4 regions of the Rhodococcus sp. P3_B8 genome follow, and region 4 is predicted to be linked to each of the others. Evidence: predicted binding sites of a transcription regulator. Region 4 holds the regulator's gene; each other region holds the start of a gene.
What was found. The regulator LexA, encoded in region 4, represses DNA repair genes until DNA is damaged. The targets are predictions, from matches to a motif close to CGAACANNTGTTCG.
Positions count from the first base shown of each region.

Region 1: the regulator LexA is predicted to act here: its motif matches at 3,097-3,110, upstream of AC1D1G_RS28195 (alpha-ketoglutarate-dependent dioxygenase AlkB).
Region 2: the regulator LexA is predicted to act here: its motif matches at 5,998-6,011, upstream of AC1D1G_RS27325 (error-prone DNA polymerase).
Region 3: the regulator LexA is predicted to act here: its motif matches at 3,770-3,783, upstream of ruvC (crossover junction endodeoxyribonuclease RuvC).

Region 1 covers NZ_JBFUGT010000131.1:4,516-12,196, reverse strand. The annotation lists gene AC1D1G_RS28210 (ABC transporter permease) at 1-109, opposite strand, end outside; gene AC1D1G_RS28205 (ABC transporter ATP-binding protein) at 109-1,056, opposite strand; gene AC1D1G_RS28200 (3-deoxy-7-phosphoheptulonate synthase) at 1,339-2,427, shown strand; gene AC1D1G_RS28195 (alpha-ketoglutarate-dependent dioxygenase AlkB) at 2,428-3,075, opposite strand; gene AC1D1G_RS28190 (MMPL family transporter) at 3,249-5,399, opposite strand; gene thpD (ectoine hydroxylase) at 5,569-6,480, opposite strand; gene AC1D1G_RS28180 (LysE family translocator) at 6,626-7,273, shown strand; gene AC1D1G_RS28175 (zinc-binding dehydrogenase) at 7,354-7,681, shown strand, end outside.
Region 2 covers NZ_JBFUGT010000121.1:5,346-13,026, forward strand. The annotation lists gene AC1D1G_RS27305 (LysR family transcriptional regulator) at 1-286, opposite strand, end outside; gene AC1D1G_RS27310 (TDT family transporter) at 376-1,425, shown strand; gene AC1D1G_RS27315 (rhodanese-like domain-containing protein) at 1,447-1,755, opposite strand; gene AC1D1G_RS27320 (DUF4349 domain-containing protein) at 1,752-2,645, opposite strand; gene AC1D1G_RS27325 (error-prone DNA polymerase) at 2,669-5,923, opposite strand; gene AC1D1G_RS27330 ((2Fe-2S)-binding protein) at 6,066-6,809, opposite strand; gene AC1D1G_RS27335 (ABC transporter ATP-binding protein) at 6,802-7,578, opposite strand; gene AC1D1G_RS27340 (FecCD family ABC transporter permease) at 7,575-7,681, opposite strand, start outside.
Region 3 covers NZ_JBFUGT010000116.1:12,175-19,182, reverse strand. The annotation lists gene AC1D1G_RS26895 (acyl-CoA thioesterase) at 43-897, shown strand; gene pdxT (pyridoxal 5'-phosphate synthase glutaminase subunit PdxT) at 894-1,502, shown strand; gene AC1D1G_RS26885 (hypothetical protein) at 1,499-2,419, opposite strand; gene AC1D1G_RS26880 (GntR family transcriptional regulator) at 2,416-2,772, opposite strand; gene AC1D1G_RS26875 (YebC/PmpR family DNA-binding transcriptional regulator) at 2,917-3,669, shown strand; gene ruvC (crossover junction endodeoxyribonuclease RuvC) at 3,805-4,374, shown strand; gene ruvA (Holliday junction branch migration protein RuvA) at 4,371-4,973, shown strand; gene ruvB (Holliday junction branch migration DNA helicase RuvB) at 4,970-6,067, shown strand; gene yajC (preprotein translocase subunit YajC) at 6,204-6,581, shown strand; gene secD (protein translocase subunit SecD) at 6,725-7,008, shown strand, end outside.
Region 4 covers NZ_JBFUGT010000173.1:6,780-13,349, reverse strand. The annotation lists gene AC1D1G_RS31410 (Glu/Leu/Phe/Val dehydrogenase dimerization domain-containing protein) at 146-1,435, shown strand; gene lexA (transcriptional repressor LexA) at 1,828-2,490, shown strand; gene AC1D1G_RS31400 (bifunctional allantoicase/(S)-ureidoglycine aminohydrolase) at 2,616-3,440, shown strand; gene AC1D1G_RS31395 (helix-turn-helix transcriptional regulator) at 3,514-4,413, opposite strand; gene AC1D1G_RS31390 (alcohol dehydrogenase catalytic domain-containing protein) at 4,515-5,564, shown strand; gene AC1D1G_RS31385 (MFS transporter) at 5,561-6,570, shown strand, end outside.

The sequences.
Region 1 (7,681 bases), on a different contig from region 4:
TGATCATCGTGCGCCGATTGCGCAGCAGCCGGCGCAGTTCGAGCCCGAGAAGGGTGGTGTTGAGTCCGCCGAGCGGGGGAACGCGGCGGGGTGCGGTGAGGGTGGTCATCAGTTCGATCCTTCCGTGGCGGAGTCGTCGGAGGTGAGTGCGATGAACGCGTCTTCGAGTCCTCGGGAGACGATTTCGAGGTCGCAGGCAGGCGTCTGCGTGAGGAGGTGGCGGGCCACGGCGTCGGTGTCCGTCGAGTGGACGAGGACGCTGTCACCGCGCACCTCGATGCTGTCGGCGCCGGGAATCGCGAACAACTGTTCCCTGTCGGCGCCCGGGAAGTGGGCGCGAACCGTGCGTCCCGCGGCCAGTGCCTTCACCTCGGCGGCGGTGCCGTCGGCCACCACTTTTCCCTTGCGCACCAGCACGATCCGGTCGGCGTAGGCGTCGGCCTCCTCGAGATAGTGCGTCGCGAAGACCACCGTCCGGCCGCTGTCCGCGTCGGCGCGGATCGCCGACCAGAAGTCCCGCCTGCCCTCGACGTCCATGCCGGTGGTCGGCTCGTCGAGGATCAGCAACTCGGGATCGGAGAGCAATGCCATCGCGAACCGTAGTCGCTGCTGCTGACCACCGGAACACTTGCCCACCAACCGGTTTCCGAGATCGGCGATACCGGCCCGGGTGAGGACCTCGTCGACCGGCCGGGTGTCGGCGAACAGGCTCGCGGTGAGCCGGACGGTCTCCTCGACCGTCAGCTCCTTCAGGAGCCCGCCCGTCTGCATGACCGCCGAGACCAGCCCCTTCGCGATCGCGGTGCGCGGATCGGTGCCGAACACGGACACCACGCCGGCTGTGGGGCGGGACAATCCGAGGACCATGTCGACGGTGGTGGTCTTGCCGGCGCCGTTGGGTCCGAGGAACGCGACGATCTCGCCGGGCCGGATCTCGAGGTCCAGCCCCCGGACGGCGTGAACGTCACCGAAGTGCTTGTGGACGCCTCGCAGGCTGACTGCCGGAGCCGGCGACGCGGAGGCCTTCGTGGAGGTTTGGTGCTCTGTCGATGTCATGCATTCAGCGTGCGATCCGGACGGCCGCACACCCCCACACGTCCGTCACGACCTCACCGTGACAAATGTCAGGGGCCCGGGGTAGGTGTGGCGCCGATCGGGGGCAGCCGTTACTGTGGGCGCCATGCAGCGCGCATATTTCTGGTTTAGCAGGCCGGCCCCGGGTGGGCCGGTCGGCGTAACCACGCGCTGACTTCTTCCACCCCAGAGCCGGATTACAGACCGGCTCGCGGGAATCTCCACAGTCTTCGAGGGCCGGCCTGAGAACAGGAACCCGAACCCATGACTGTCACTCTCGACACCACTACCAGCAGTGATCGGCTGGACGACCAGCGCACCGTGAGCATCAGCCCGCTGGTGGCCCCGTCCGTGGTCCGTGCCGAGCATGCCCCCGACGACGTCGCGTCCGCGACCGTCCGCTCCGGCCGCGCCGACACGGTGAACGTGCTGAACGGCGACGACGATCGACTGCTCGTCGTGGTGGGCCCGTGCTCGGTGCACGACCCGGACGCCGCCATGGACTACGCCCGCCGGCTCGCCGCGAAGGCCGAGGAATTGCGCGACGACCTGCACATCGTCATGCGGGTCTACTTCGAGAAGCCGCGCACCACGCTCGGCTGGAAGGGTCTGCTCAACGACCCGCACCTCGACGGAACGTTCGACATCGACACCGGGATCCGCATGGGCCGCAAGCTGCTGCTCGACGTGTCCTCGCTCGGCCTGCCGGTCGGCTGCGAGTTCCTCGACCCGATCATGCCGCAGTACATCGCGGACCTCGTCACGTACGGCGCGATCGGTGCCCGCACCGCCGCCAGCCAGGTGCACCGCCAGCTGTGCAGCGCGCTGTCGATGCCGGTCGGGATCAAGAACTCGACGGAGGGCGACGTGCAGGTGGCGGTCGACGGCACCCGCGCCGCCGCGGCGAGCCACGTGTTCCCCGGCACCGACCTCGACGGGCAGGCCGCGCTGATCCGCACGGTCGGCAACCCCGACTGCCACGTCATCCTCCGCGGCGGCAGCGACGGACCGAACTACGACGCGGAGACGGTGGCGGACACGCTCGCCCGGCTGCGCAAGGGCGGTCTGTCGGAGCGGGTCGTCATCGACGCCAGCCACGGCAACAGCAGCAAGAACCACGAGAAGCAGGTCGACGTGCTGAACGACATCGCGGCCCGGCTCGAGGAGGGAGAGAAGGGGATCGTCGGTGTGATGGTGGAGAGCTTCATCGAAGCCGGTCGTCAGGACCTCACCCTCGGAAAGGCCGAGGACCTCACGTACGGCCAGTCCATCACCGACGCGTGCATCGACTGGAACACGACGGCGGCGCAGCTGGACCGCCTCGCCCAGGCAGTGGCCGCACGTCGGAAGTGATCACCGCACGCCTCTCGTGCGGAACTGCACGCTGATCCGCGGTCCGAGCGGGCGGGTGCTCTTCGGTACGCAATGCTCCCAGGTGCGCTGGCAGGAACCACCCATCACCAGCAGGTCGCCGTGGCCGAGCGAGTACCGGATCGAGTGCCCGCCGCCGCGCGGACGCAGCAGCAGCGGACGCGCGGCGCCGAGCGAGAGGATCGCGACCATGGTGTCTTCGGTGCGGCTCCGGCCGGTGTCGTCGCCGTGCCAGGCGACGCTGTCGGAACCGTCGCGGTAGAAGCACAGCCCGGAGGTGGCGAACTTCTCGCCCAATTCGGGTAGGTAGTGCCTGCTCAGGGCGTCGCGTGCCGCGACCAGCAGCGGGTCGGGGAGCCGCTCACCCTCCGGGTAGAACCGGACGAGGCGCGGGACGTCGACCACCCGGTCGTACATCTGGCGCCGCTCCGCCTTCCACGGCACCGTCTCCGCGAGGGTCGTGAACAGCTCGTCGGAACCGGTCAGCCACCCCGGACGCACGTCGACCCACGCTCCCGCCGTGAGTGTGCGACGCTGCACCGTCGACCCGAGCGCGCCCAGCTCGACACCGAACGATGCGTCGTCGAACAGTGAAGCCTGGAGCGCATACCGCGCATCCGCGGAAGTCATGCCGCCATGCTACCCGATTTTCGAACGTATGTTCACACGATTTTTCTCGAGGCGGCAGTCGCCACTCAGACGCACCCCTTCTTGGTTCGCGCACTCCTTTTCGGGCCCTGGAAGGGGTGCGGCTGCGAAGAAGGGGTGCGTCTGCACGGAAGCCCGGGGAACGGCGGCGGTTATTACCGCGGCACCGCCGGCTCGCGGTCGTCGCCGGTGTCGACGGTCGTCTTCTGCCTGCTCGGCCACCAGAAGGCGCGACGTTCGAGTGCCGACAGGCTCGGTACCAGCATCGGGGCCATCGCGAAGGCGGCGATGGCGACGCCGATCGCGACGCCGAAGCCGAGTTCGGCGAGGTTGGCCAGTCCGGTGAGGGTGAGGGAAGCGAAGGTCAGTGCCAGGATCAGACCGGCGGCGGCGACGGTGGGGGCGTCGTTGGAGACGGCGATCCGCGCGGACTCACGCGGGGTGTACCCGTTGCGGAATTCCTCGCGCAGTCGCGAGGCCAGCAGGATGTTGTAGTCGGTGCCGATCGCGACGACGAACAGGTAGAGCACGATCGGAATCGAGAAGTCGATCCCGTCGTAGCCGAGGCCGTGCAGGAACAGGAGCACCACGGCGCCGAGTGTGGCGACGAACGTGAGTGCCACGCACACCAGCAGGTTGAGCGGGGCCAGCACGGCGAGCAGCAGCAGGGCGAGAATCAGCGCGATCGCGACTGCGGCGACGGGGAACACGAGGCGCGTATCCGCCGCGAGTTGCGCGCGGACGTCGACGAACGTGGACGTCTGCCCTCCCACAACGACTTCCGAGCCGGGGACCGCGCCGTGGGCGGCGTCGCGGATCGGTCCCTCGACGAGGTCGAGGGACGCGTTCGAGTACGGGTCGTCGGCGAGTACGACGTTGACGAGCGCGGCGCGACCGTCCTGACTGGGTCGCGGCGGGGCGACCGAGGACACGCCCGGCACCTGTGTCAGAGCGGTGACGAGCGGGGTCAGCGACGCGGGATCGAGCGGCCCGGGAGCCACGACGTACACCTGGGTCGGGCTCAGCGCACCCGCGGGGAAGGATTGATCGAGGGTGTCGAAGGCCTGCTGTGACGGCGTGTCGGAGGGCAGTTCCCCCAGCGTGTTGTACGTCGACTTGTAGCCGGACACGAAGGAGGCGAGCGCGATCAACACGACGCCGATCGCGATGGCGAACACGGCTGGGCGGTGCCCGATCGCGGCGCCGATCGACGCGAACGGGGTGTGAGGGCTGTCGTGCCCCGGTCCGAGCGGCCAAAACAGGTGGCGTCCCAGCACGGTGAACACGGCGGGGATGAGCGTCAACGCCGTCACCAGCATGAGGGCCACGGCGACGATGAGTCCCGGCGCGAGCGTGGTGAGCGAGCCGAGTTTCGCCAGCAGCAGGGCGGCGAACGCGACGATGACCGTGAGCGCCGACGACGCCACGACGCGCCCGACGACGTCGGTGGAGAACACGAGGGCTTCTCGATGCATGTCGGTGGTGGACCCAGCCGCGGCCTGCTGCCGGAGACGTTCGCGATAGCGGAACAACAGGAAGACGATGTAGTCGGTGCCGACACCGAAGAGGACGACCACGAGGATGGATTGCAGCGACGTGCTGACCTGGAAGTCGAACAGATCGGCGAGCACGGCGGTCAGTCCGGTGACCACCGACAGCACCACGCCGATCACGAGAACCGGCAGGACGGCGATGACGGGGCTGCGGAAGATCAGGCCGAGCAGGGCGAGGATGACGATCACCGTGGCGATCGTGATGACCTTGTCGGCGTTGTCGTAGGCGGCGGTGGTGTCGACCTGAATGGCCGCGTTCCCGGTCAGCCCGCTCACGAGGCCGGTGCCGTTCAGTTGCTGCTCTGCGTCGCCCCGGATGACCGGCACGGCGTCGTTGACCTGGTCGTCGCCGGGTTGTCCGTCGAACACCACCTGCAGTGCGGCAGCCTTCCCGTCGGCGGACAGCGACGCAGGCGACCCTTGCACGCTCACCACCCCTGGGATCGCCGAATTCTGCAGCGAGGTCGCGAGATTCAGTGCCGTCTGCTGGTCGGCGGGTGAGAGAGGGGCGGCGTCGGCACGGACCACCACCAGGCTGCCGGTGGCACCGGACAGGCTCGGGAAGTATTCGTTGCCGACGGCCTGCGCCTCGGAGGACTCGAAAGTGCTGGGCAGGAACGTCTGCTGGTTACCGGTGGTGTAGTCGTCGAGACTCGGTGCGAACAGGATGACGGCTATTGCGGCGACTACCCAGGTCGCGATGACCTGCCACGGGTGTGCGACGACGGTGCGCGCGATGTAGGCAAACATCATTCCCCGTTCCGGGAGATGAAGGTTCGGCCGGCGCCCGGCCGGGCGGTCGAACCGTGCCAAGCCATCGTCGCATGCAGGGCGGCGCGAAGGCTATGGGTTTCACGGCATCGACAGACCGCGGCCCCGCTCCGACATCAGGGAGCGGGGCCGCGGTACGTCATGGTGCTCGTTACCGCAAGGGGGTGAAATCCCGGCTGCCGAGGTAGTCGGGGCGCGGCGCGGGCGCCGAGAACGGATCCGTCAGGGTGTTCTCGACACTGTTGAACACGATGAAGAGGTTGGACCGCGCGAACGGCGTGATGTTGCCGTTCGACCCGTGCATGCAGTTGGAATCGAACACGGTGGCGGAGCCGGCCGGTCCGGTCATCGTGGCGATGCCGTACTCGTTCGCCATCCGGGTGAGCGTCGGCTGATCGGGCGACCCGGTGGGGGGAACGTAGCTGACCAGCGATTCCTTGTAGTAGTCCTCGGGGGTCTCGCCGGCGCAGGAGACGAACGCGCGGTGCGATCCGGGCATGATCATCAGCCCGCCGTTGTGCCCGTAGTTCTCGGTGAGCGCGATCGAGATACTCGCGGCGCGAGGAGTGGGCATGCCGTCCTCGGCGTGCCAGGTCTCGAAGTCGGAGTGCCAGTAGAACGGGCCGCCGGTGAAACCGGGCTTGAAATTGAGTCGCGACTGGTGGACGTAGACGTCCGAACCGAGGATCTGCCGGGCGATACCCACCACCTCGGGGCGGCGGATGATCTCGTCGACGACGTCGCTGAGGCGGTGGACGTCGAACACGGAACGGACGGCGCCGTCGCCGTTCTCCCGTACGACGCGGTCGTCGCCGCGCAGCGTGTCGGTCTCGGCGAGGCGGGTCATCTCGTCGACCAGGTTGAACACGTCGCGTGGTGGGATGATCGACTCGGCGGAGTGATACCCGCGTGCGTCGTAGACGGCAATCTGATTCGCGGTGAGCGGACCGGAGCGGGTATCACCCCGTTTCCCGTCCGACCAGGTGACCGGATCCTGGCGGACGGTCATCGTGCACTCGTTGCGGTCCCTCGTGGGGTAGTTGTCGGCTACGGCCGTACGCATAACTCGTGTTTCACCCTTTCGGATTGGACAACGCTTTACTCTTCCGACGTTCCCACTGGTCGTCGACGAATGCAACCCGGACACAGGTCCACCGAGGCCGGACTGGACCGCGACGGCGCGGCGCCGCGGTGGGATCGTCACGGGCATGATCGATTCGGCGGCGGTACTCGGAGTGGCGGCGATCGCCCTCGGCATGGTTCTCACACCGGGACCCAACATGGTGTATCTGGTCTCGCGCAGCATCACTCAGGGCAGGGCGGCGGGACTGGTCTCGCTGGCCGGTGTCGCTCTCGGATTCCTGTGCTATCTGGCTGCTGCGACACTGGGCATTTCGGCGGTGTTCTCCGCCGTCCCGCAGGCCTACACCGCGCTGAAGCTGGCGGGCGCGTGCTATCTGGGCTGGCTGGCCTGGAAGGCGTTGCGGCCCGGGGGGCACACGCCGTTCGCTCCGTCCCGGGCGCTGCCCCGGGATTCGTCCGCCCGGCTGTTCCTGATGGGACTCACGACCAACCTGCTCAATCCGAAGATCGCGGTGATGTACCTGGCGCTGATCCCGCAGTTCGTCCACCCCGGCGCCGGGCCCGTGTGGTTGCAGAGCCTGCTGCTGGGCACCGTGCAGATCGTGGTGGCGCTCACGGTGAACGCGTTGATCGTCTGCGTCGCAGGAACTCTCGCGGCGTTCCTGTCCGGACGCCCGGTGTGGCTGCGTGTGCAGAAGTTCGTGATGGGAAGCGTCCTCGGCGGCCTCGCCGTTCACCTCGCCCTCGACCGGACGCGGCCCGCGACGATCTGAATCGGCAGTGGCCTGAATCATGCACACCTGAGCATGTTTCGCGGGTACCGTCGGAAGCGATGACGACGAAGGGGCGAGAGATGACCGGGACCATGCGGGCGCAGCGATTCCACGCGGACACGAAAACCATTGCTGTGGAGGATATTCCGATTCCGGACCCCGGTCCCGGTGAAGTGCTCGTCAAAGTGGAGTTCTGCGGCATCTGCCATTCCGACCTGAGTCTGATCGACGGCACGTTCCCCGCGCTGCTGCCCGAGGTGACCCAGGGGCACGAAGCGTCGGGCACCATTGCGAAACTCGGTGCCGGAGTATCCGGCTGGTCCGAGGGAGACCGCGTCGTGCCGTCCGCGGGCAGGCCCTGCTTCGGGTGCCGAAACTGCCGCCGCGGGGACCTCACGAACTGCCTGA
Region 2 (7,681 bases), on a different contig from region 4:
GTTCGCCGCGCAGCGCCGCGACCCCCGACGCCAGTTCCTCGGCCGTGGCGAGGATGTGACTCGCCCATTCGAGGATGAGCGCGCCTTCCGACGTGGGCCGCACCCCGCTGGCACCGCGGCTGAACACCTTGATGCCGAACTGACGCTCGGCCGACCGCACCCGGGCGCTGACCGCCTGCTGGCTGAGCCCGTGTTCACGCCCCGCCGCCCCCATGCTGCCGAGCCGCTCGACGGACAGCAGGACGTCGAGGGCACTGAGTTCGGGTACTCGGGGAGACAGCGGCACAACCCAAGGCTAGTCCCACAAACGCAATTTGTGGGTATTCAACGACAAGCCTTCTACCGGCCACGACGATGCGTCGGCAAGCTCTAGGTATGACCCCGAATTGGTTCGCAGCAGTGATGGGCACCGGCATCGTCGCAGTCGTCGCCGCGGCATTTCCGGCAGGCGGTCCGGTGGCCCGGACGGCCGCCGAGATCTTCTGGCTGATCGCCGCGACGCTGCTCGTGGTGCTGACGACCGCACTGGTGCGGCACTGGATCCGTCGCCGCGACGACGCACTCGCGGAGGCGCGCAGCCACACGATGTTCCCGTTCTACGGCGCCGTGTCGATGGCGGTGCTGACGGTCGGCGCCGGAACCGGATCCGCGGGCCGCGCACTTCTCGGTGGTGTCGCTGTCGCCGCGTCGGCCACCCTGTGGACGATCGGGACCGTCATCGGGCTCGTCACCTACGTGGTGATGGCGCGCCGACTGGCCCGGCCTCACCAGGTGACTCCGGTGCCGTCCTGGCTCATGCCCGTCGTGCCGCCGATGGTGTCGGCCGCCACCGGTGCCGCGCTGGTCCAGCGCCTCCCGGAAGGCGCGGCCCAGATCGCGATGCTCGCGCTCTGCTACACGCTGTTCGCGCTGGCGCTGAGCGCCGCATTGACCGTCGCCGTCGTCGTCGGACGCCATCTGCTGAGCAACGGGCTCCCCGACACCCCGCTCGTGCCCACCCTGTGGATTCCGCTCGGCGTGATCGGCCAGTCGGTGGCGGCGATCAATCTGCTCGGCGGGGCATCCGGCCACGCCTGGCTCCACGCGGTGGGCGTGGTCTACGGGACCACCATTGGCGCACTCGGCGTCCTCGCCCTCGTGACGCTGGTGACGGTGACCGCCAAGGCCTTTCGCCGCGGGCTGGGGTTCACGCCCGGCTGGTGGAGTTTCACGTTCCCCGTCGGCACCTGCGCGCTGGGTGCGAACTCGCTCGGCGTCGCACTGGACTCGGTGGTGATCGTCGGCGTCGGCGTGACCCTGTGGTGCGCGCTGGTCCTGATCTGGAGCACCGTTGCGGTCCGCACACTGAGGCACGCCGCCGGGCAACGGGGTGGGCGCGTGGTCCGCGAGGACCCCGCGGCCCACGCCCTCAGCGCGGTCCGCTGACCGGAATGGTGCCCCGGGGTGTCACGCGCCCGACTCGACGGGGCGTCCGGACTGCATCCACGCGGACGTCCCGCCCGCGACCGACACGGCGTTGATCCCCCGCGCGTTCAGGTACTCCGCCGCCTGCAGGCTCCGGCCGCCCACCCCGCAGATCACGTAGACGACCTCGGCTTCCGGGATCTCGTCCACGCGCGCGACGAACTCACTGAGCGGAATCAGCGTCACACCCGGCACCCGTGCCTGGGCGTACTCGTCGGCCTCGCGCACATCGATGACGGGGGCACCGGACGCCAACGCGCCGTCCAGGGCATTCAGGTCGACTTCGATCATTGCGTCTTCGCCTCTTCTCGTTCCGGCGCCGGGCCCGGCGGTGGGCCGGCCGGCCTGTTGTACATCCGGCGCAGACGGTACGCGCCGTACACGACCAGTGCGATGACGGCCACGAAACCGAACCAGGGAATCAGCGCCCCCACGACCACGGCACCGCCCTTGATCGCAGACAGCAGGGCGTGCCAGCCCGCGACGAGCCCTTCCCAGAAGTTGTCCGGACCGGGACTGGGCTGCTCGGCATCCGTGGTGGTGACGTCGATCATGAGTGTCGCCAGTGCCACCTGGTCGCTCAGCGACCGCTTCTGGGCGGTGAGGCTGTCCAGTTCACCCTGACGCTCCGACAACGCCCTCTCGGCCTCGATCAGATCCGCGGTGTTCGCCGCCGACGTGATGAGCCCCTGCAGCCGGGTGACGGACGCCGTCAACGCGCCGATCCGGGCGTCGAGATCCTGCGACTGCATCGTCACGTCGCTCTTCGTGACGCTGACGCTGGTGACCTTGCCCAGTTCCCGCAGATCGTCCAACGTCCGGGTGAGCGAGTCGGCGGGCACCCGGATGGTCAGGGAACTACTCGCGTCCTGGTCGTCGGAGCCCGGCTGTTCGGTGAGCTGGTCGACGCGTCCGCCCAGATCGTCGACCTTGTCCACGATCTGCCTGCCGACCGCCACCGGGTCGTCCGCCGTGAGCGCGACCTGACCGGTGATGATCTCCTGGCGGTCGGTGGGCGCCTGGTCCTTCGCGGGTTGCTGTACTGCGCCACCGATTTCCATCTGGCTCGAGTCCCCGGGTGTCGGGGCGGGCGACGGTTGGGAGGAATCGCTGCCGGAACCACCACACCCCGCGAGCGCCAGCGAAGCCACGACAATCGCCGACAAGACGTATCTCCTCATGTCCGAATGCTAGCGGTGCCAGCTCACCTGAAGTCCCTGGATTTGGCGGACACCCGCAAATCCATCAGCTGCAGCCGATCCGCCACCACCGTCACCGCCCCCTCCGCGTTCTGCACCTTGCCGCGGACCAGCAATGCGGGCGCCGTGTTGGCGAGCTTGCGGTACTTCGCCCACAACCCCACCGAACACACCACGTTGACCATCCCGGTCTCGTCCTCGAGGTTGATGAACGTGACCCCCGCGGCCGTCGCCGGGCGCTGCCGGTGGGTCACCGCCCCACCCACCAGAACCCGGTCGCCGTCGGGGACATCGAGCAGGTGCGCCGCCGGGATCACCCCCAGCGCGTCGAGTTGCGGGCGCAGGAACTGGGTGGGGTACGTGTCCGGTGACACCCCGGTGGCCCACACGTCCGCCGCGGCCAGTTCGAGATCGCTCATCCCCGGCAGGGTCGGCGCGCGGGTGGATGCCCCGATCCCCGGCAGCCGGTCGCGGCGCTCCCCCGCCGCGGCGCCCGCCGCCCACAACGCCTCCCGGCGGGACAACCCGAAACTGTCGAGAGCACCTGCGGTAGCCAGCGATTCGGCTTGCGCCGTGCTCAGTTCCACCCGGCCGGTGAGGTCGAGGAACGACGTGTACGGACCTCCGTCGCCGCGGGATTCGACGATCCGCTCGGCCAGCGCGGTCCCGATGTGCCGCACCTCCCCGAGCCCGAGACGCACCTCCGTTCCGCCCGCCTCGACGGTGGCGTGCGCGAGACTCGCATTGATGTCCGCGCCGTGCACCGGCACCCCGTGCCTGCGGGCGTCGGCCACCAGCGACTGCGGCGAGTAGAAGCCCATCGGCTGCGCCCGCAGCAGACCGGCGCAGAACGCCGCCGGGTGATGGAGCTTGAACCACGACGAATAGAACACCAGGGCGGCGAAACTCTGCGAATGGCTTTCGGGGAAACCGAAATTCGCGAAGGCGTACAGCTTCTCGTAGATCCGGTCGGCCACGTCGTCACCGATCCCGTACATCTCCCGCATGCCCTGGTAGAGCCGCCCCCTCAACCGTTCCATCTTCTCGGGCGACCGCTTGGAACCCATGGCCCGGCGGAGCTGGTCGGCCTCGGCCGGGCTGAAACCCGCCACGTCGACCGCCATCTGCATCAACTGCTCCTGGAACAGCGGCACACCCAGCGTCCGCTTCAGTGCCTTCTCCAGGGACGGGTGGTCGTAGGTCACCGGTTCGAGCTTGTTGCGGCGGCGGATATACGGGTGCACCGATCCGCCCTGGATCGGACCGGGACGGATGAGCGCCACCTCCACCACCAGGTCGTAGAAGTTCCGTGGTTTCAGCCTCGGCAGGGTGGCCATCTGGGCCCGTGACTCCACCTGGAAGACCCCCACCGAGTCCGCCCGCTGCAACATCTCGTAGACGGCTTCCTCCGAGAGGTCCAGCTGCGCCAGATCCACCTCGATCCCCTTGTGCTCGGCCACGAGGTCGATCATGTAGTGCAGCGCGGAGAGCATGCCGAGACCCAGCATGTCGAACTTCACCAGACCCACCGCCGCGCAATCGTCCTTGTCCCACTGCAGAACGCTGCGGTTCTCCATGCGCGCCCACTCCACCGGGCACACGTCGGCGATCGGCCGGTCGCAGATCACCATGCCGCCCGAGTGGATGCCGAGGTGCCGCGGAAACCCCTCGATCTGAGCGGCCAGTTCGAGGACGGCGGGCGGAATGTCGGTGCCGACCTCCTTCCCGATGCCGCCCCAGCGACTGACCTGTTTGCTCCACGCGTCCTGCTGCCCCTGCGAGAAACCCAGCGCCCGGGCCATGTCCCGCACCGAGGACTTGCCGCGGTACGTGATGACGTTCGCCACCTGCGCCGCGTACTGGCGTCCGTACTTGGCGTAGACGTGCTGGATGGCCTCCTCCCGCCGATCGGATTCGATGTCGACGTCGATGTCCGGGGGGCCGTCGCGTTCGGGCGAGAGGAAACGTTCGAACAACAGCTTGTTGCGGACGGGATCCACGTTGGTGATGCCGATGGCGTAACAGACGGCGGAGTTGGCCGCCGAACCCCTTCCCTGGCAGAGAATGTCGTTGTTCTTGCAGAACGACACGATGTCGTGGACCACCAGGAAGTAGCCCGGGAAGTTCAGCCCGGTGATGATGTCCAGTTCGTGCTCGATCTGCCGGTAGGCCTCCGGCCGGGCCGCAGGCGCACCGTAACGTCGGCGGGCTCCGTCCATCGTGAGCTGACGCAGCCAGCTCGCCTCGGTGTGCCCGTCGGGCACGTCGAACGGTGGCAGTTGCGGCGCGATGAGCCGCAGGTCGAACGCACACTCCAGGCCGAGGTCCGCGGCACCGCGGACGGCTTCCGGGTACGCGGCGAAGAGGTGCGCCATCTCCTCACCGGACCGCAGGTGCGCTCCCCCGGCGGGCGCCAGGTGCCCGGCCGCGTCGTCGAGGCTCTGCCGGGCCCGGACGGCGGCCATCGCCATGGCCAGTCTCCGGCGCGGCGGTCCCGCGAAGTGCGCCGCCGTGGACGCGATCACCCGAAGGCCGTGCTGCTGTGCGAGTTCGGCGAGGTCGGCGTTGCGCTCACCGTCCTCCGCGATGCCGTGATGGGTGAGTTCCACCGTGACCCGGTCGGCCCCGAACCGGTCGATCAGCTCCCGCAGCCGGGTGGCCGCGGCGTCCGGGCCACCGTCGGCCAGCGCCTGACGCACATGCCCCTTCCGGCACCCGGTCAGGATCTGCCAGTGCCCCCCGGCCGCGTCGGTGAGACGGTCGAGGTCGTAGCGCAGCTTGCCCTTCTCCCCGCCCGCGAGATGCGCCGCCGCGATTTCCCGGGAGAGCCGCCGGTATCCCTCCTGACCTCGCGCCAGTACCAGCAGATGCGCGTCGTCCAACGTCAGTTCGGATCCGAACACGGTGCGCATGTTCAGTTCCTTCGCCGCCTCCGCGAACCGGACCACACCGTAGAACCCGTCGTGGTCGGTGAGTGCGATGGCCTCGAGACCGAGCCGGACGGCCTCCTCCACCAACTCTTCCGGCGGGGAGGCGCCGTCGAGGAAACTGAACGCCGAATGCGCGTGGAGTTCGGCGTACGGAACGGTGGAGCCGGTGCGCTCCTGCGGGCCCGCCCGGTACTCCCCCCGCTTGCGCGACCACGCGGGGCTGTCGCCGCCGTCGCCCGGGTACAGCGACTCCGGGCTGACCCTCCCCGGCCTGCCCGACAGGACGCGCTCCATCTCGGACCACGTCGGCGGACCGTTTCCCCAACCCATCTGGCACACCTCTTCATGTCGCGCACGTGCCGTGCCGAAACCATGGAAGATGCCGCTGGGGAAGACGCATCATTCGAACGGGAGTTCGAACGCCTTCAGTCTGCCATCACACCCGCGGACCGGTCAACGCAGGCACCCGGACTCACGTCACGAGCGCGGCCAGACCTTTCAGACGGTCCTCGGCCGGCCTCCTCGGGCAGCTCACACACTTGCCCGACCCGGGGGTCTCGTAGATCAGGCAACACGACGCCCGCTGCGTGAACCGGCGTGACAGTGCCCCGGCCCGGACGTCGACGAACCGCGGGTCCGGCATCACCACACCGACGCGGCGGAGTGCGTCCACCAGCCCCCGGGCGAAGATGCTGCCGCGTGCGCGATCGCCGCACGCCGTTCCCGCGTCGAGTGCCCGGTTGGCGATCGAATCCGTCGTGATCGCCCACATCGCCGCCTGCCGCACCCCGGACGCCGCGGTGAGAGCGTCGATGATCGGCGTCAGCGCCGCGGCCATCTCGGACGCCAGCTCGGACAGCCCCTCGGTGACCGGCAGTGCCGACGACGCGGTCAGGCCGCCGAGATACCCGTCGTCCCGCAGGAATGCCACGGCGTCGACGAGCCGCGGCCGGGCGGCGACCCCCGTGACGAGCGCGGTCGCGATCGGAATCCCGGTCAGGGTCGAGCTGGCCGAGTACCACCACAGGGTGCCGTTGACCCGGGGATCGTCGCTGCCCCACCGCCTCGCCGTGTCCGCGACGCGGTCTGCGAGCCAGCCGGGATCGGTCAGGCGCACGGCCGGGAACGAGGAGGCGCCGGGTTGCCCGATCTGGTCGGCGATCATCGGGACGCGGCGGGCGGTCAGCTCGTACGCACGCCGCAGTTGCTCATCCATCGGCCAACCCCAGGATCTCCATCGACAGCCGCGGCGTCGACCGCACGACGGCGCGGATGCCGAACACCATGCCGAGCACGGCGTCGTCCAGCACGTCGGCGGGCGGACCGGTGCTGATCACCCGTCCATCGTGCATCACGGCCAGCGTGTCGCAGAACTCGACGGCCAGCCGGAGGTCGTGCATGGTCACGACGATCGCCAGACCGTCGCACGCGAGGTCACGCAGCAGGTTCATCACCGTCAGCTGATGCCGCAGGTCGAGGTGGTTGGTGGGTTCGTCGAGCAGCAGGACCCTCGGCTGCTGCGCGAGCGCCCGGGCGATCGACACCCGTTGACGCTCCCCGCCCGACAGCGCCTGGACGTCGCGATTCGCGAGTTCGGCCAGCCCGACCTGACGTATGCACGTCTCGACGATCTCACTGTCGGCGCCGGTCGCCCGTTCGAACCAGCCCCGGTGCGGGATACGTCCGAGCGAAACGGATTCGCGCACGGTCAGTCCCGCGGACACCCGCGGCTCCTGGGTGCTCGCCCCGATCGTGCGGGCCAGTTCCCGCCTGCCCAGATCGGCGGTGTCCGTTCCGTCGACGGCGACGGCGCCCCCGGTCGGGGTGAGCGCCCGGTAGCAGCAGCGCAGCGCGGTGGTCTTGCCGGAACCGTTGGGCCCGACCAACGCCAGCACCTCACCGGGACGCACGGAGAAGTCGATGCCGTGCAGCACTTCCCGCGACCCGAGTTCGGCGCGGACACGTTGCAGGCTCAGCGCGGTCACTGTTCGGCCCTCCGATACTGCCGGTAGAGCATCCACACGAAGATCGGTGCTCCCACGAGCGCGGTGACGACGCCCACCGGGACCTCGATGCTGTGCGCGACCG
Region 3 (7,008 bases), on a different contig from region 4:
GAACCGGGCGGATAACCTTGACCAGGCACAGAAGGAGGGCTCATGGCGAGCATCGAGGACGTTCTCGAACTCGAAGCGCTGGAGAAGGACATCTTCCGCGGCGCGGTTCATCCGTCTGTTCTGAAGAGGACGTTCGGCGGGCAGGTCGCGGGTCAGTCACTGGTGTCCGCGGTCCGTACCGTCGACGAGGCGTTCAAGGTCCACTCCCTGCACGGGTACTTCCTGCGCCCCGGAAATCCGGCGAAACCCACCGTCTACCTGGTCGACCGGATCCGGGACGGCAGATCCTTCTGCACGAGGCGCGTCACCGGAATCCAGGACGGCAAGGCGATCTTCACCATGTCGGCGTCGTTCCACACCGAGGACGAGGGCATCGAGCATCAGGACACGATGCCGTCCGTCCCCGCGCCCGAGGAACTGGTCGACGCACAGACCCTCGAGGAGTTCGCCGCCACCGATCTCTACCGGGAGTGGAAGGAATGGGACGTCCGTATCGTTCCGGCCGGCTCCACCGGGAAGACTCCCGGAATCGCCGCGCAGCAACGGGTGTGGATGCGGTACCGCAGCAAGCTGCCGGACGATCAGGTCTTCCACATCTGCACCCTCGCCTACCTCAGTGACATGACGCTCCTCGGTGCGTCGAAGGTCCCGCACCCCGGAGTGGTCACGCAGACGGCGTCGCTCGATCACGCCATGTGGTTCATGCGCCCGTTCCGCGCCGACGAGTGGCTGCTCTACGACCAGACCTCACCCTCCGCCGGCTTCGGCCGCGCCCTCACCCAGGGCCGCATGTTCGACCGGAACGGCACCATGGTCGCCGCCGTCGTCCAGGAGGGGTTGACCCGTATCCAGCGCGATCAGGACAAGCGCGACATCGAGACAGGAAACATGGCATGACCCGTCCCCTCGTCGGAGTACTCGCCCTGCAGGGCGACGTCCGTGAACACCTCGCCGCACTGAACGATTCGGGTGCGGACGCCGTCGGCATCCGCCGCCCGGAGGAGCTCGAGAAGATCGACGGCCTCGTCATCCCGGGCGGCGAGTCGACGACGATGAGCAAGCTGCTGCAGATCTTCGAACTGCTCGAACCCCTGAAGGCGCGCCTGCGCGACGGGTTGCCCGCCTACGGGTCCTGCGCCGGGATGATCCTCCTCGCGAGCGAGATCCTCGACACGAGACCTGACGCGCAGCACCTCGGTGCGATCGACATGACGGTGCGCCGCAACGCCTTCGGTCGTCAGGTCGACTCCTTCGAGTCCGACCTCGAATTCGAGGGCATCGTCGGCGACCCGATGCGGGCCGTGTTCATCCGGGCTCCGTGGGTGGAGCGCGTCGGCGACGACGTCCAGGTCCTTGCCCGCGTGCCCGAGTCGGGTGGCGCGGCCGCCGGACGGATCGTGGCCGTCCGGCAGGGCGCCGTGGTGGCGACGTCGTTCCACCCGGAGGTGACGGGCGACCGGCGGGTGCACGAGCTGTTCGTCGACATCGTCCGCGGGGTCTAGCTCGCCGGACGGGGCGCGGCGAGTGTGTTGAGGAGCGCCGCACCCTGTGCGGCGCCGTCCACGGTGACCGCGAACGGGCGGCCGCCGGTGCGGTTCAGCACGATGCCCTCGCCGGCGCGGATCACGACCGCGGTCCCGCGCGGCGTGAAGCGGTAGCCCCAGCCGCCCCATTCCGTGGGCCGGATCTCGGTGACCCGAGCCTCGTCGATGGAGTCGAGCGGGATCTTCCGCCAGCGGATGTTCCACGACGACAGGGTCAGTCCTGTGCGGTCGATCTGCACGGTCACGGAGGCGAAGCCGCCGCCGGCGACCGCCAGGACGACGAAGAGGACGGCCAGCCAGAGCGCTCCCACCAGCGCGGAGACGACGGCGGCCAGGGTCATGGCGAGAGCGAGCACGCCCGCCCACCGCCCGCGGGCATAACCGGTCCACGATGCGCGCTCGCCGGGCGCCAGGGGGACGGGCAGCGTCGGCGCCGCACCGTTCTCCGGGGAGTGCGGCGTCCGGGGGAGCAGGGCGAACGTGGCGATGGCCCACACGATTCCCAAGAGGGGAACGACGATCCACCAGCCCAGCGTCGCCGCTTCCGGCGAGCCCGCCTCGATCGTGGCGGCGACGCTGACGATCCAGGCCGTGGCCACCGTCCACCCGACGAGAACGGTGGCGGGAAGCCAGAGCGCGGCGTCGGTGCGGACCCGCGCCGCCACGACGCCCGCGATCACGGCGGCGGCCGCGCAGACGGCCAGAGCGATCCAGAAGTAGGTGGTCGTGTCGCTGAATCGGTCGGGTTCGGTGCCGGACCAGTGGCTGGCCACCACCGGCGGCAGTTGCCCGCTCCAGGCGAGTCTCGCGATCACGACCGCGAGGAGGGGCACAGCGGAGGTCGCGGCGAGGAGGCGCGTTCGGGAGGTCGTCATTGTCTGGTGGTCTCCTTGATCACGTCGAGCATCTGTTCGGTGTCGAGTCCGAGGCGTCGTGCCTCGGACACGAAAGCCTTTGCGGCTTCGGTCAATCCGGTGTGTACCGGGTCCGTGTCGGCGCGGACGACCGCGCCCCGGCCCCGGCGGAGGTCGATCAGACCCTCGTCGCGCAGCGCGGCGTACGCGCGCAGCACGGTGTGGAGGTTGACGTCGATGGATTCGGCCAGCGCCCGGGCGGAGGGGAGCCGATCGCCCGCGCCGATCTCGCCGCGCAGGAACGCGCCGCGCACGTTGGCCGCGATCTGTTCACCCAGTGGGGTGGTGGAGCTGTGGTCGACCCGCATCAACATGTTTGCATTCTATGCAAACAATGGCGACTTATGCGAGTTGTTACCCCGGGAACGCGCAGGGGCGGCCGGGCTGCGGGTAACATCGTCAAAGCTGAAACCGCGCATTCGGCGTGCCAAAGGCAGCAGGAAAGGGGCTTGAATCGCATGAGCGGCCACTCCAAATGGGCCACCACCAAGCACAAGAAGGCTGTGATCGATGCCAAGCGTGGCAAAGCCTTCGCGAAGCTGATCAAGAACATCGAGGTGGCGGCCCGTACCGGCGGTGGCGATCCTGCGGGAAACCCCACCCTGTACGACGCCATCCAGAAGGCCAAGAAGACGTCGGTCCCCAACGACAACATCGAGCGCGCCCGCAAGCGCGGCGCCGGTGAAGAAGCGGGCGGCGCCGACTGGCAGACCATCATGTACGAGGGTTACGGACCCAACGGTGTCGCCGTCCTCATCGAGTGCCTGACCGACAACCGCAATCGTGCGGCCGGCGAGGTGCGCACCGCGATGACCCGCAACGGCGGCAACATGGCCGACCCGGGTTCCGTGTCCTACCTGTTCACGCGCAAGGGTGTCGTCACCCTCGAGAAGGGTGACCAGAGCGAGGACGACGTGCTGATGGCGGTCCTCGATGCGGGTGCCGAAGAGGTCACCGACCTCGGCGACACCTTCGAGATCGTGAGCGAGCCCACCGACCTCGTCGCCGTCCGCAGCGCACTGCAGGAGGCGGGAATCGACTACGACTCCGCCGAGGCCGACTTCCGTGCGTCCGTCGAGGTTCCGGTCGACGCCGACGGAGCCCGCAAGGTGTTCAAGCTCGTCGACGCGCTCGAGGAGTCCGACGACGTGCAGAACGTCTACACCAACGTCGACCTGTCCGACGAGGTACTGGCGGAGCTCGACGACTGATCGCACGACGCACGGCACGGGGCGGGGGAGCGGTGCTCGCCCGCCCCGGCTCGTCCTGCGTGTTGATGCGCCGACTCGTCCGACCCCACGGCTAAGCTATCGAACAGCTGTTCGGCGTGGGAGAGGTGGCTTTGCGTGCGTGTGCTGGGTGTGGATCCCGGTCTGACCCGGTGCGGATTCGGAGTGGTGGACGGCGGCAGCGGCCGCACCGTCACCCCGATCGCCGTCGACGTGGTCCGGACCCCGGCAGACCTCGAGTTGTCGTCCAGGCTGCTGCGGATCTCCGAAGCGGCCGAATCGTGGATCGATCTGCACAGGCCCGAGGTCGTGGCGATCGAGCGGGTGTTCTCCCAGCACAACGTGCGCACCGCGATGGGCACCGCGCAGGCGGGTGGCGTCGTCGCCCTCGCCGCCGCGCGCCGCGGCATCCCCGTGTGTTTCCATACCCCCAGTGAGGTCAAGGCCGCCGTCACCGGGAGTGGCTCGGCTGACAAAGCTCAGGTGACGGCAATGGTGACGCGCATCCTCAAACTTGCGGCCGCACCCAAACCGGCCGACGCGGCGGACGCGCTGGCACTGGCGATCTGCCATTGCTGGCGGGCGCCGATGATCGAACGCATGGCTCGCGCCGAAGCCGCGGCCGCCGAACAGAAACGTCGCTACCAGGCCCGACTGGCCGAAGTGAAGAAGGCAGGTACACGATGATCGCGTCCGTCCGCGGCGAGGTGCTCGAGATCGCCCTCGACCATGCGGTGATCGAATCCGCCGGAGTGGGCTACCGCGTGAACGCGACGCCGGCCACCCTCGGCGGACTGCAACGGGGATCCGAGGCCCGGCTGGTCACGGCGATGATCGTCCGCGAGGACTCGATGACGCTGTACGGGTTCCCCGACTCGGAGTCCAAGGAGTTGTTCGGGCTGCTCCAGACGGTGTCGGGAGTCGGTCCCCGGCTGGCGATGGCCACCCTCGCCGTCCTCGAACCCGACGCGCTGCGGGCGGCCCTGGCCGAGGGCAACGTCACGGCACTCACGCGGGTGCCGGGCATCGGCAAGCGCGGGGCGGAGCGGATGGTCGTCGAACTGCGCGACAAGGTCGACGCCGTCGCGTCCACGTCCGGGGCGGTGCCGATCGGTGCGGGCGGCGGCGGATCGGTCCGCGACCAGATCGTCGAAGCTCTCGTCGGCCTCGGATTCCCGGCCAAGCAGGCCGAGCAGGCCACCGACTCCGTCCTCGCCGAGGCTCCCGAGTCGACCACCTCTACGGCGCTGCGCTCCGCCCTCTCCCTGCTCGGGAAGACCAGATGAATCCCGAACCCGGGGGCGACTACGACGAGGAGTCCCCGGTCTCGGCCGATCTCGTCGCCGGCGACGGCGACATCGAGGCCAGCCTGCGCCCGAAGAACCTTCACGACTTCATCGGGCAACCGCGGGTCCGGGAGCAGTTGCAGCTCGTCCTGACCGGCGCGAAGATGCGCGGCGGCACCCCCGACCACATCCTCCTCTCGGGCCCGCCCGGGCTGGGGAAGACCAGCATGGCGATGATCATCGCCGGCGAACTGGGCTCCTCGCTGAGGCTGACGTCGGGTCCGGCGCTGGAACGGGCCGGCGACCTGGCCGCCATGCTGAGCAACCTCGTCGAGGGCGACGTGCTGTTCATCGACGAGATCCACCGCATCGCCCGGCCGGCCGAAGAGATGCTCTATCTCGCGATGGAGGACTTCCGGGTCGACGTCGTGGTCGGCAAGGGTCCCGGCGCCACGTCCATTCCCCTGGAGGTCGCACCGTTCACCCTGGTAGGGGCCACCACTCGCTCGGGGGCGCTCACCGGGCCGCTGCGCGACCGGTTCGGGTTCACCGCCCACATGGACTTCTACGAACCCGCGGAACTGCAGCAGATCCTCATGCGGTCGGCGGGCATTCTCGGCGTGCAACTCGGCGAGGAGGCCGGCGCCGAGATCGCGAGCAGGTCCCGGGGCACGCCCCGCATCGCGAACCGTCTCCTGCGCCGTGTCCGCGATTACGCCGAGGTCCGGGCTGACGGTGTCGTCACCCGCGACATCGCCCACGCCGCTCTCGCCGTCTACGACGTCGACCAGCTGGGACTCGACCGCCTCGACCGGTCCGTCCTCAGCGCCCTCGTGCGCAGCTTCGGCGGCGGCCCGGTCGGAGTGTCCACCCTGGCCGTCGCGGTGGGTGAGGAACCCGCCACCGTCGAGGAGGTGTGTGAGCCCTTCCTCGTCCGTGCCGGAATGATCGCCCGGACACCCCGCGGCCGTGTCGCCACGGCCGCCGCGTGGACGCAACTGGGCCTGACCCCGCCGCCGGACGCTGTGACCGGCGGAATCGAGGTCCGCGTCAACGAACCGCAGGCCTCCCTGTTCGATCCGCAAGACCCCTGATCGACCCCCGGAGAAACGCCCGCCTCGTGCCGAGCGAACCGGTGTCCGGGCCGGTGATGGCACACTGGTGTATTGCATCGGTCCAACCGGGACCAGTGCTTCGGACCGTGCGACATACCTCGAGGTTGACTTTCAGATGGATTTTCTCTTCCCGCTCCTGATTCTGGCGCTGCTCGTCCCCATGTTCCTGGGGATCCGCCGACAGAAGAAAGAGGCGGCCAAGGTGACCGCTCTGCAGGACTCGATCTCGGTCGGCGACCGCGTCCTCACGACTGCCGGTCTGCACGGCACCGTCGTCGCACTCGGCGACGAGACGATCGACCTCGAGATCGCTCCCGGCGTGGTCACCACGTGGTCGCGTCTCGTCGTCCGCGAGCAGATCGTCGACGCCCCGTTGCAGCGTGACGGTTCCCTCGACCACGAGTCGATCGACGCCGAGGCCCCCGCCACCGACATCGTGCGCGAGGATCGTGAGAACGGCGGCGACAGCACGCCGCGGCTGAACAAGGATTGATCGACGCTTCCGCGGCGTAATTCCGCAGCCGTCGCGTCGCAGGCGCCCGGGCGCGGCAACCGGGGCACAGCCCTGCGTCTGCCGGCCCGGTGCGCTGTGAACGTTCCCACCCGAACTGCACGTACTGAGGAGACATAGAGATCGTGGCACCTTCCACAGGATCGGTGCATCCCGTCCGCTACCTCACCGTTTTCGCGGTGCTCGTGGCGGTTCTGTATGCCCTGGTGTTCTTCACCGGCGACAAGTCCGCGACACCCAAGCTGGGCATCGACCTGCAAGGTGGGACCCGAGTCACCCTCACCGCACGCACCCCGGACGGCAGCAAGCCGACGCCGGACAGCCTGCGGCAGGCCCAGGAGATCATCGAGACCCGTGTGAACGGACTCGGCGTGTCCGGCTCCGAGGTGGTCATCGACGGCGACAACCT
Region 4 (6,570 bases):
CACGCGTTGCGCTGTGTAGAAAGCGTGAACTCAATCCTTCAAGATTCTTAACTGGACGCCTGGTCACCAGCGCGCGCACTCTGACGTCATCGGCTGAGTGGTCGTGGAGGCGAAGATTTTCTGAGGACGATTGGGGTAACTCGAGGTGACCACGACAACGGAATGCGGGTTCGGGCGCACCCCCGAGCACCGAGAGTCTGACTACCGTGAGAACACTGCGACGCCACATCGGGTCGATGTGGCGACCGTGCGCGGCGGTGAGCCCCTGTTACGTGTGACGTGGTCTGATCCGGTCACCGGTGCTCGTGGTTACCTCGTCGTGCACACGTTGGTGTCCGACCTGGCAACCGGGGGCACCCGAATGCGGGCAGGCTGCACGATGTCGGAGGTGGAGGATCTGGCCCGAGGCATGGCTGCCAAGACCGCGGTTTTCGACCTTCCGGTCGGCGGCGCGAAGGGTGGCATCGACTTCCACCCGAAGGACCCCCGCGCCGTCGGTGTTCTGGAGCGGTTCTGTCAGGCGATGCGCCCGTGGCTGGCCGCGCACTGGGTGACCGCGGAGGATCTGGGGGTGCCGCAGCATCTGCTCGACGACGTCTTCGCGCGGCTCGGCCTACAACAGTCCTACCATGCGGCGATCAGCCGTGCGGAAGATCCGCAGAGGACTCTGCGCCGGGTACGAGCCGCGTTGAACGCCCCGGTGCCCAGCGGTTTTCTGCTGGGCGATGTGATCGGCGGTTACGGAGTCGCGCAGGCCTGCATCGGCACGGTGAACGCATATGGCTGGGTTCCGGCCGACACGACGGTGGCAATCCAGGGCATCGGCACCATGGGGGGCGGCGCGGCCTGGTATCTGTACGAGGCCGGTATGCGCGTGACTGCTGTCGCCGACGCCTTCGGCACGCTGTACTGCCCCGACGGCCTGGACGTTCCCGCGCTGCTCGACCTGCGGGACTGCTACGGCGAGATCGACCGCTCCCGCGTCCCCTCGCATGTTCAGCGGTTGCCGAGCACGGCTGTGATCGCCACTGCGGCAGACATCCTCGTCCCGGCCGCGATCTCGTATGCGATCACGGCGGATAACGTCGACCAGGTCGCAGCGAAAGTCGTGATCGAAGCGGCGAATGCCGCGACGACCCCGCGGGCCGAGGCGGTGCTCACCGGCCGGGGCATTCCGGTGGTCCCAGATTTCGTTGCCAATGCCGGAGCAGTCGCCTGGGCCTGGTGGGTACTACTGAGTCAGGTCGGCACCGACCCGGAGGACTCGTTCCTGCGGCTGCGTACCGAGATGCTAGCCAAGGTCGCGTTGCTGCTCGGGCAATGGAAACTGGACGGCGTGGCGCCACGGCAGACCGCGTGGGATCTCGTCGGGGCCAACCGCCGCGCGCCGGCTCCCACCGACCCTCTGGCAGTGCCGGCGCTCACCATCCCGTGAAGGTCGGCGATCGGCGAGAGAACACCGGGCCGGCGGCTACGGGACCGTCACGTGCTCGTCTGTGTGGCCTTGCGGTGAGCCAACAGTGCTCGCGCGTCGGGGTGGCAGCGGCCCGAGTGAGCGCGGTGCGGTGCGGTGCATTGCGGCATTGAGCTGACTGTTCCCGTTGTGCGAGAGTCGATATCGGGCGCGGCACGACGGTGCGTAGAGGCGTCGAGCCGCGGGCAGTGAGATTCAAGTCCATGGGGAAGATCACCCTCAACTGTGGTTCCGGGTGGTGGCGCATCGACTGAGGTCGACATTTCCGTGAGGTGGAACGGGACAGGCTCCGCTTCTGGTCGCACGCCTACGGCGTGCTCGAGGGGGCTGTCGTCACCCCCTACGATTCTTCGGTGACCGATTACGACGATCTCGACATGTTCGGTGGCCTCGATGCCTCCACCCTGCCATCCCGCCAGCAGCGGATTCTGGCAGCGATCCGGGACTGGGTGGCTGCACACGGATGCACGCCGAGCACCCGACAGATCGGGGACGCGGTGGGCCTGCGCTCCGCGTCGTCGGTGTCCCAGCATCTGAAGAGCCTCGAGGAAAAGGGCTTTCTCCGAAGGGGCACGGCCATGGCTCGGCAATTGGACGTGCGCCCGTTCCTCTCCGAGGGGAAGCAGGGTCGCTCGTCCGAAAACAATGTGACGGTACCGGTGGTCGGCGACATCGCGGCCGGCGCACCGATCCTCGCGGAGGAGCACGCCGATGAGATGCTGACGCTCCCTCGCGAACTCGTCGGCTCCGGCACCGTGTTCGGGCTGCGGGTGCGCGGTGAGTCGATGATCGACGCCGCGATCTGCGATGGCGACGTCGTTGTGGTGCGCCGCCAGGACGAAGCCCATTCCGGCGAGATCGTCGCTGCGATGATTGATGGCGAGGCCACGGTGAAGGTGCTCCGGCGCCGCGATGGCCACGTCTTTCTCGAGCCCCGTAATCCCGCGTATGCCGTGATCGACGGTGACGACGCAGTTGTCCTGGGCAAGGTGGTATCGGTGATGCGGCGGATCTAAGGGGCCGGACTCGGCTGCCGCCGACACCCTCCCCACGAATATTCTCGTGTGGGATCCACAGGCGGAAGATCGACATCACCGGTGGCTCGCCACCGCCGCTGTCCCGACAACCCGATGAGGAAAGCATGAACTACTTCGTTCCGCGAGGCGGCCTGCCGCCGCAAACCGACCTGACCACCGACCGCGCGGTCTTCACGGAGTCCTACGCGGTCCTGCCGCGTCGCACGATGAGCGATATCACCGCCAGTCTGCTGCCGCACTGGAACGGGACCAGGGCGTGGGTGCTGGCGCGGCCTTTGTCCGGATTCGCGGAGACCTTCTCGCAGTACATCGTCGAGGTCTCGCCTGGTGGCGGTAGTGACCGTCCCGATGCCGATCCGGGCGCCGAGGCGGTCGTGTTCGTTGTCGACGGTGCGCTCACTCTCACACTCGACGGGGTCGAGCATGTGCTGGATGCGGGCGGCTACGCCTTCCTCGCTCCCGGCGCCCGGTGGACCCTGCACAACCACGGTCCGGCCACCGCGACGTTCCACTGGATCCGCAAGACCTATCAGCAGGTCGACGGCATCGAGATACCCGAGTCCTTCGTGACCCGGGAGCAGGATATCGAGGGTGCCGAGATGCCCGACACGAATGGCGCATGGAAGACCCAGCGGTTCGTCGATCCGACCGACATCCGCCACGACATGCATGTCAACATCGTGTCCTTCGAACCGGGAGGTGCGATTCCGTTCCCCGAGACGCATGTCATGGAACACGGCCTGTACATCCTCGAGGGCAAGGCGGTGTATCTGCTCAACAAGGATTGGGTCGAGGTGCAAGCGGGCGACTTCCTATGGTTGCGGGCCTTCTGCCCTCAGGCGTGCTACGCGGGCGGGCCGAGTCGCTTCCGCTATCTGCTCTACAAAGACACCAACCGGCACGCCGGCCTCCAACTCGGACTCTCTTGAATCTGGTCATGATCCTGTGTGCCGCTGCCGTTGTCGCAAGGGTGGCGGCTCACGGATCGCCTGTGCGCGGGAGTCAATGTGGTCTGCTGGGAGCGTCGTGTTCGGTGCCGAGCTGATCCTGGCTGGCGGCCCAGGAGGCGAGGAGTTTGAGGGCGTCGGCGGTGGGTGTGCCGGCGGCTGCGGTGTAGATGTTGAGGTGTAGGCCGGGTTCGGAGGGCAGTTCGAGTGCTTCGAAGTCGAGGTCGAGTTGGCCGACGGCGGGGTGGCGCAGGCGTTTTCGGCCGCTGCGGTGGAATCGGACGTCCTGTGACGCCCAGCGTTGGCGGAAGAGTTCGCTTTGGGTGGACAGTTCCCCGACCAGCGCGATGAGCGCCTTGTCGTGGGGGTTGCGGCCTGCTTCGAGTCGGAGCATGGCGGCGGCGTCCCTGGCGATGGTGTCGTAGTCGACGAAGAATTCTTCGGCTGTCCGGGGGTGGAGGTAGACGAATCGGGTGGTGTTGGCGGGGCGGCGGGGGTCGGCGAGCACAGGGGAGTAGAGGGCGCGCGCGAGGTCGTTCATCGCGATGATGTCGTGGCGGCCGTTGCGGACCCAGGCCGGTGCGTCCGTGATGGCATCGAGTACTTGCTGGATTGCCGGGCGGACGGTCACCGGCGGAGTGCGGGGGCGGCGGGTGGTGCTTGCCTGTGCTTGCCGGGCGAGGGCGAAGAGGTGGTCGCGTTCGGCGTCGTCGAGTTGCAGGGCGACGACGAGGGCGTCGAGGACGCTGTCGGAGGCGCCGGCGAGGTTGCCGCGTTCCATGCGGACGTAGTAGTCGACCGAGACACCGGCGAGCATGGCGACCTCTTCGCGGCGCAGGCCTTTGACACGGCGGTTGCCGCCGTACACGGGTAGTCCGCTCTGCTCCGGGGTGATGCGTGCGCGCCGTGTGCTGAGGAACTCGCGGATTTCGGTGCGCAGGTCGGTCGAACTCATGAGTCCACGGTAGGCAGTGGCCGCCGGTTGTGGGAGGTACTGGCAGTACCCGGAACGTCCGTGACTCCCCGGGCGGCCTGAATGGAGGTCAACTGGGTGGCATGAAAGCGACGTACATGTTCGGCGCGGGCGATGTCCGCGTCATCGATGTTCCTGATCACACCATCCAGTCGTCCACCGACGCCCTGGTACGGATCGTGCGGGCCTGCGTGTGTGGCAGCGACCTGCATCCCTATCACTCCATGGAGGTCGATCCTGCGGGCAGATCGATGGGCCACGAGTTCATCGGTGTCGTCGAAGCGATCGGTACGGATGTGAGGACGTTGCGGGTCGGCGACTTCGTCATCGCACCGTTCGCGGTCTCGTGTGGCACGTGCGTGTTCTGCGCTGCGGGTCTGCAGACGTCGTGCGTGCGTGGCGGGTTCTGGAATGACGCCTCGCTGGGTACGGCGGGTGGTCAGGCCGAGGCGGTCCGGGTGCCGCTGGCCGACGGCACGCTGGTGAAGGTGCCGGTGGGCGAGGACGCCGACGATGCGCTGCTCAACTCCGTGCTGACGTTGTCGGATGTGTACGGCACCGGCTGGCATGCCGCGGTCCGCGGCGGCGTCGGCGCGGGCAGTGTCGTGACCGTGATCGGTGACGGTGCGGTGGGATTGTTGGCCGTGCTGTCGGCTCGCCTGCTCGGTGCCGAGCAGATCGTGTTGATGGGGCGGCACCAGGGGCGGACCGATCTCGGTCGCGAGTTCGGTGCGACCGATGTGGTTGCCGCGCGTGGCGAGGAGGGGATCGCGAAGGTTCGTGAGCTGACCGGCGGACTGGGCAGCGCGGTCGTCCTCGAGGCGGTCGGTTACCGGCCGGCCTACGACCAGGCGGTGGGCGTCGTCCGCGCGGGTGGAGTGATCAGTCGGGTGGGGGTGCCCCAGTACGAGGACGCGCCCGTCGGGTTCGGGAGCCTGTTCGGGCCGAACGTCACGCTGACCGGTGGTCCGGCGCCGGTGCGCGCCTACATCGAGCAGCTGCTTCCGGCAGTCCTGGACGGCACTGTCCAGCCGGGGAAGGTGTTCGACCGCACCGTCGGTCTCGGCCAGACGCCGGAGGGCTACGCCGCGATGGATGCCCGCGATGCGCTCAAGGTCGCGGTCCGGCCGTGACCACCGCTGTTTCCGGTCGGGCCACGGCCACCCCGGCCGCGATTCTGGGGATCATCCTGGCAAGCTATTTCATGGTGTTGCTGGACAACTCGGTGATCTTCACCGGATTGCCGAGCATCCGATCCGGGCTCGACCTGTCACCGGCGGCGCTGTCGTGGGTTCAGGACGCTTACACCCTCGTCTTCGGTGGTCTGCTCCTGTTGGCTGCCCGCGCGGGGGACATCGTGGGGCGGCGCCGACTGTTCAGGATCGGTCTCGCGATCTTCGGTACCGCATCCTTGCTCGTCGGAATCGCGCCCGCGGGATGGTGGATGATCGCCGCCCGCGCCGTGCAGGGAATCGGTGCGGCGATCGTCACACCGACCTCGTTGGCGTTGATCACGACCTATTCCGACGGCGAGGCCCGCAACAAGGCCATTGCCTGGTACGCCGCAACAGCCGGTATCGGCGCCAGCCTCGGCCTTCTGGTCGGAGGTGCGCTCACCGAGTGGATATCCTGGCGAGCGGCCTTCCTGGTCAATGTCCCGATCGCGGTCGCCTTGATCGTCTGGTCCGGCGCAGTGCTCGTCGAAACACCACGGCGAACCGGACGGTTCGACGTGATCGGTGCTCTCGGTGCGACACTCGGCATGGGCGCCGTGATCTTCGGAATCATCGAATCCGCCGAGGCAGGTTGGGGATCGGTACGGGTACAGGCCGCTCTGGCACTCGGGGCTCTCCTGCTGGTCGGGCTGGTCGTTCACGAGGGTCGGGTGCAGCAACCGATCCTGCCGCTGCGGTTGTTCCGCAGTCGCGAACGCGCCGGCGCCTATTCGGCTCGGCTGCTGTACCTCGGGGCGATGATCGGATTCTTCTACTTCACCACCCAACTCCTCCAGGACGGGTTCGGCTTCTCCCCACTGCAAGCCGGACTCGGCTTCCTCCCGATGACCCTCGTCAACTTCGTCGTCGCACTCATGGTGCCCCGCCTGAGCGCCCGGCTGTCGAACGGGACTCTGCTCGCGAC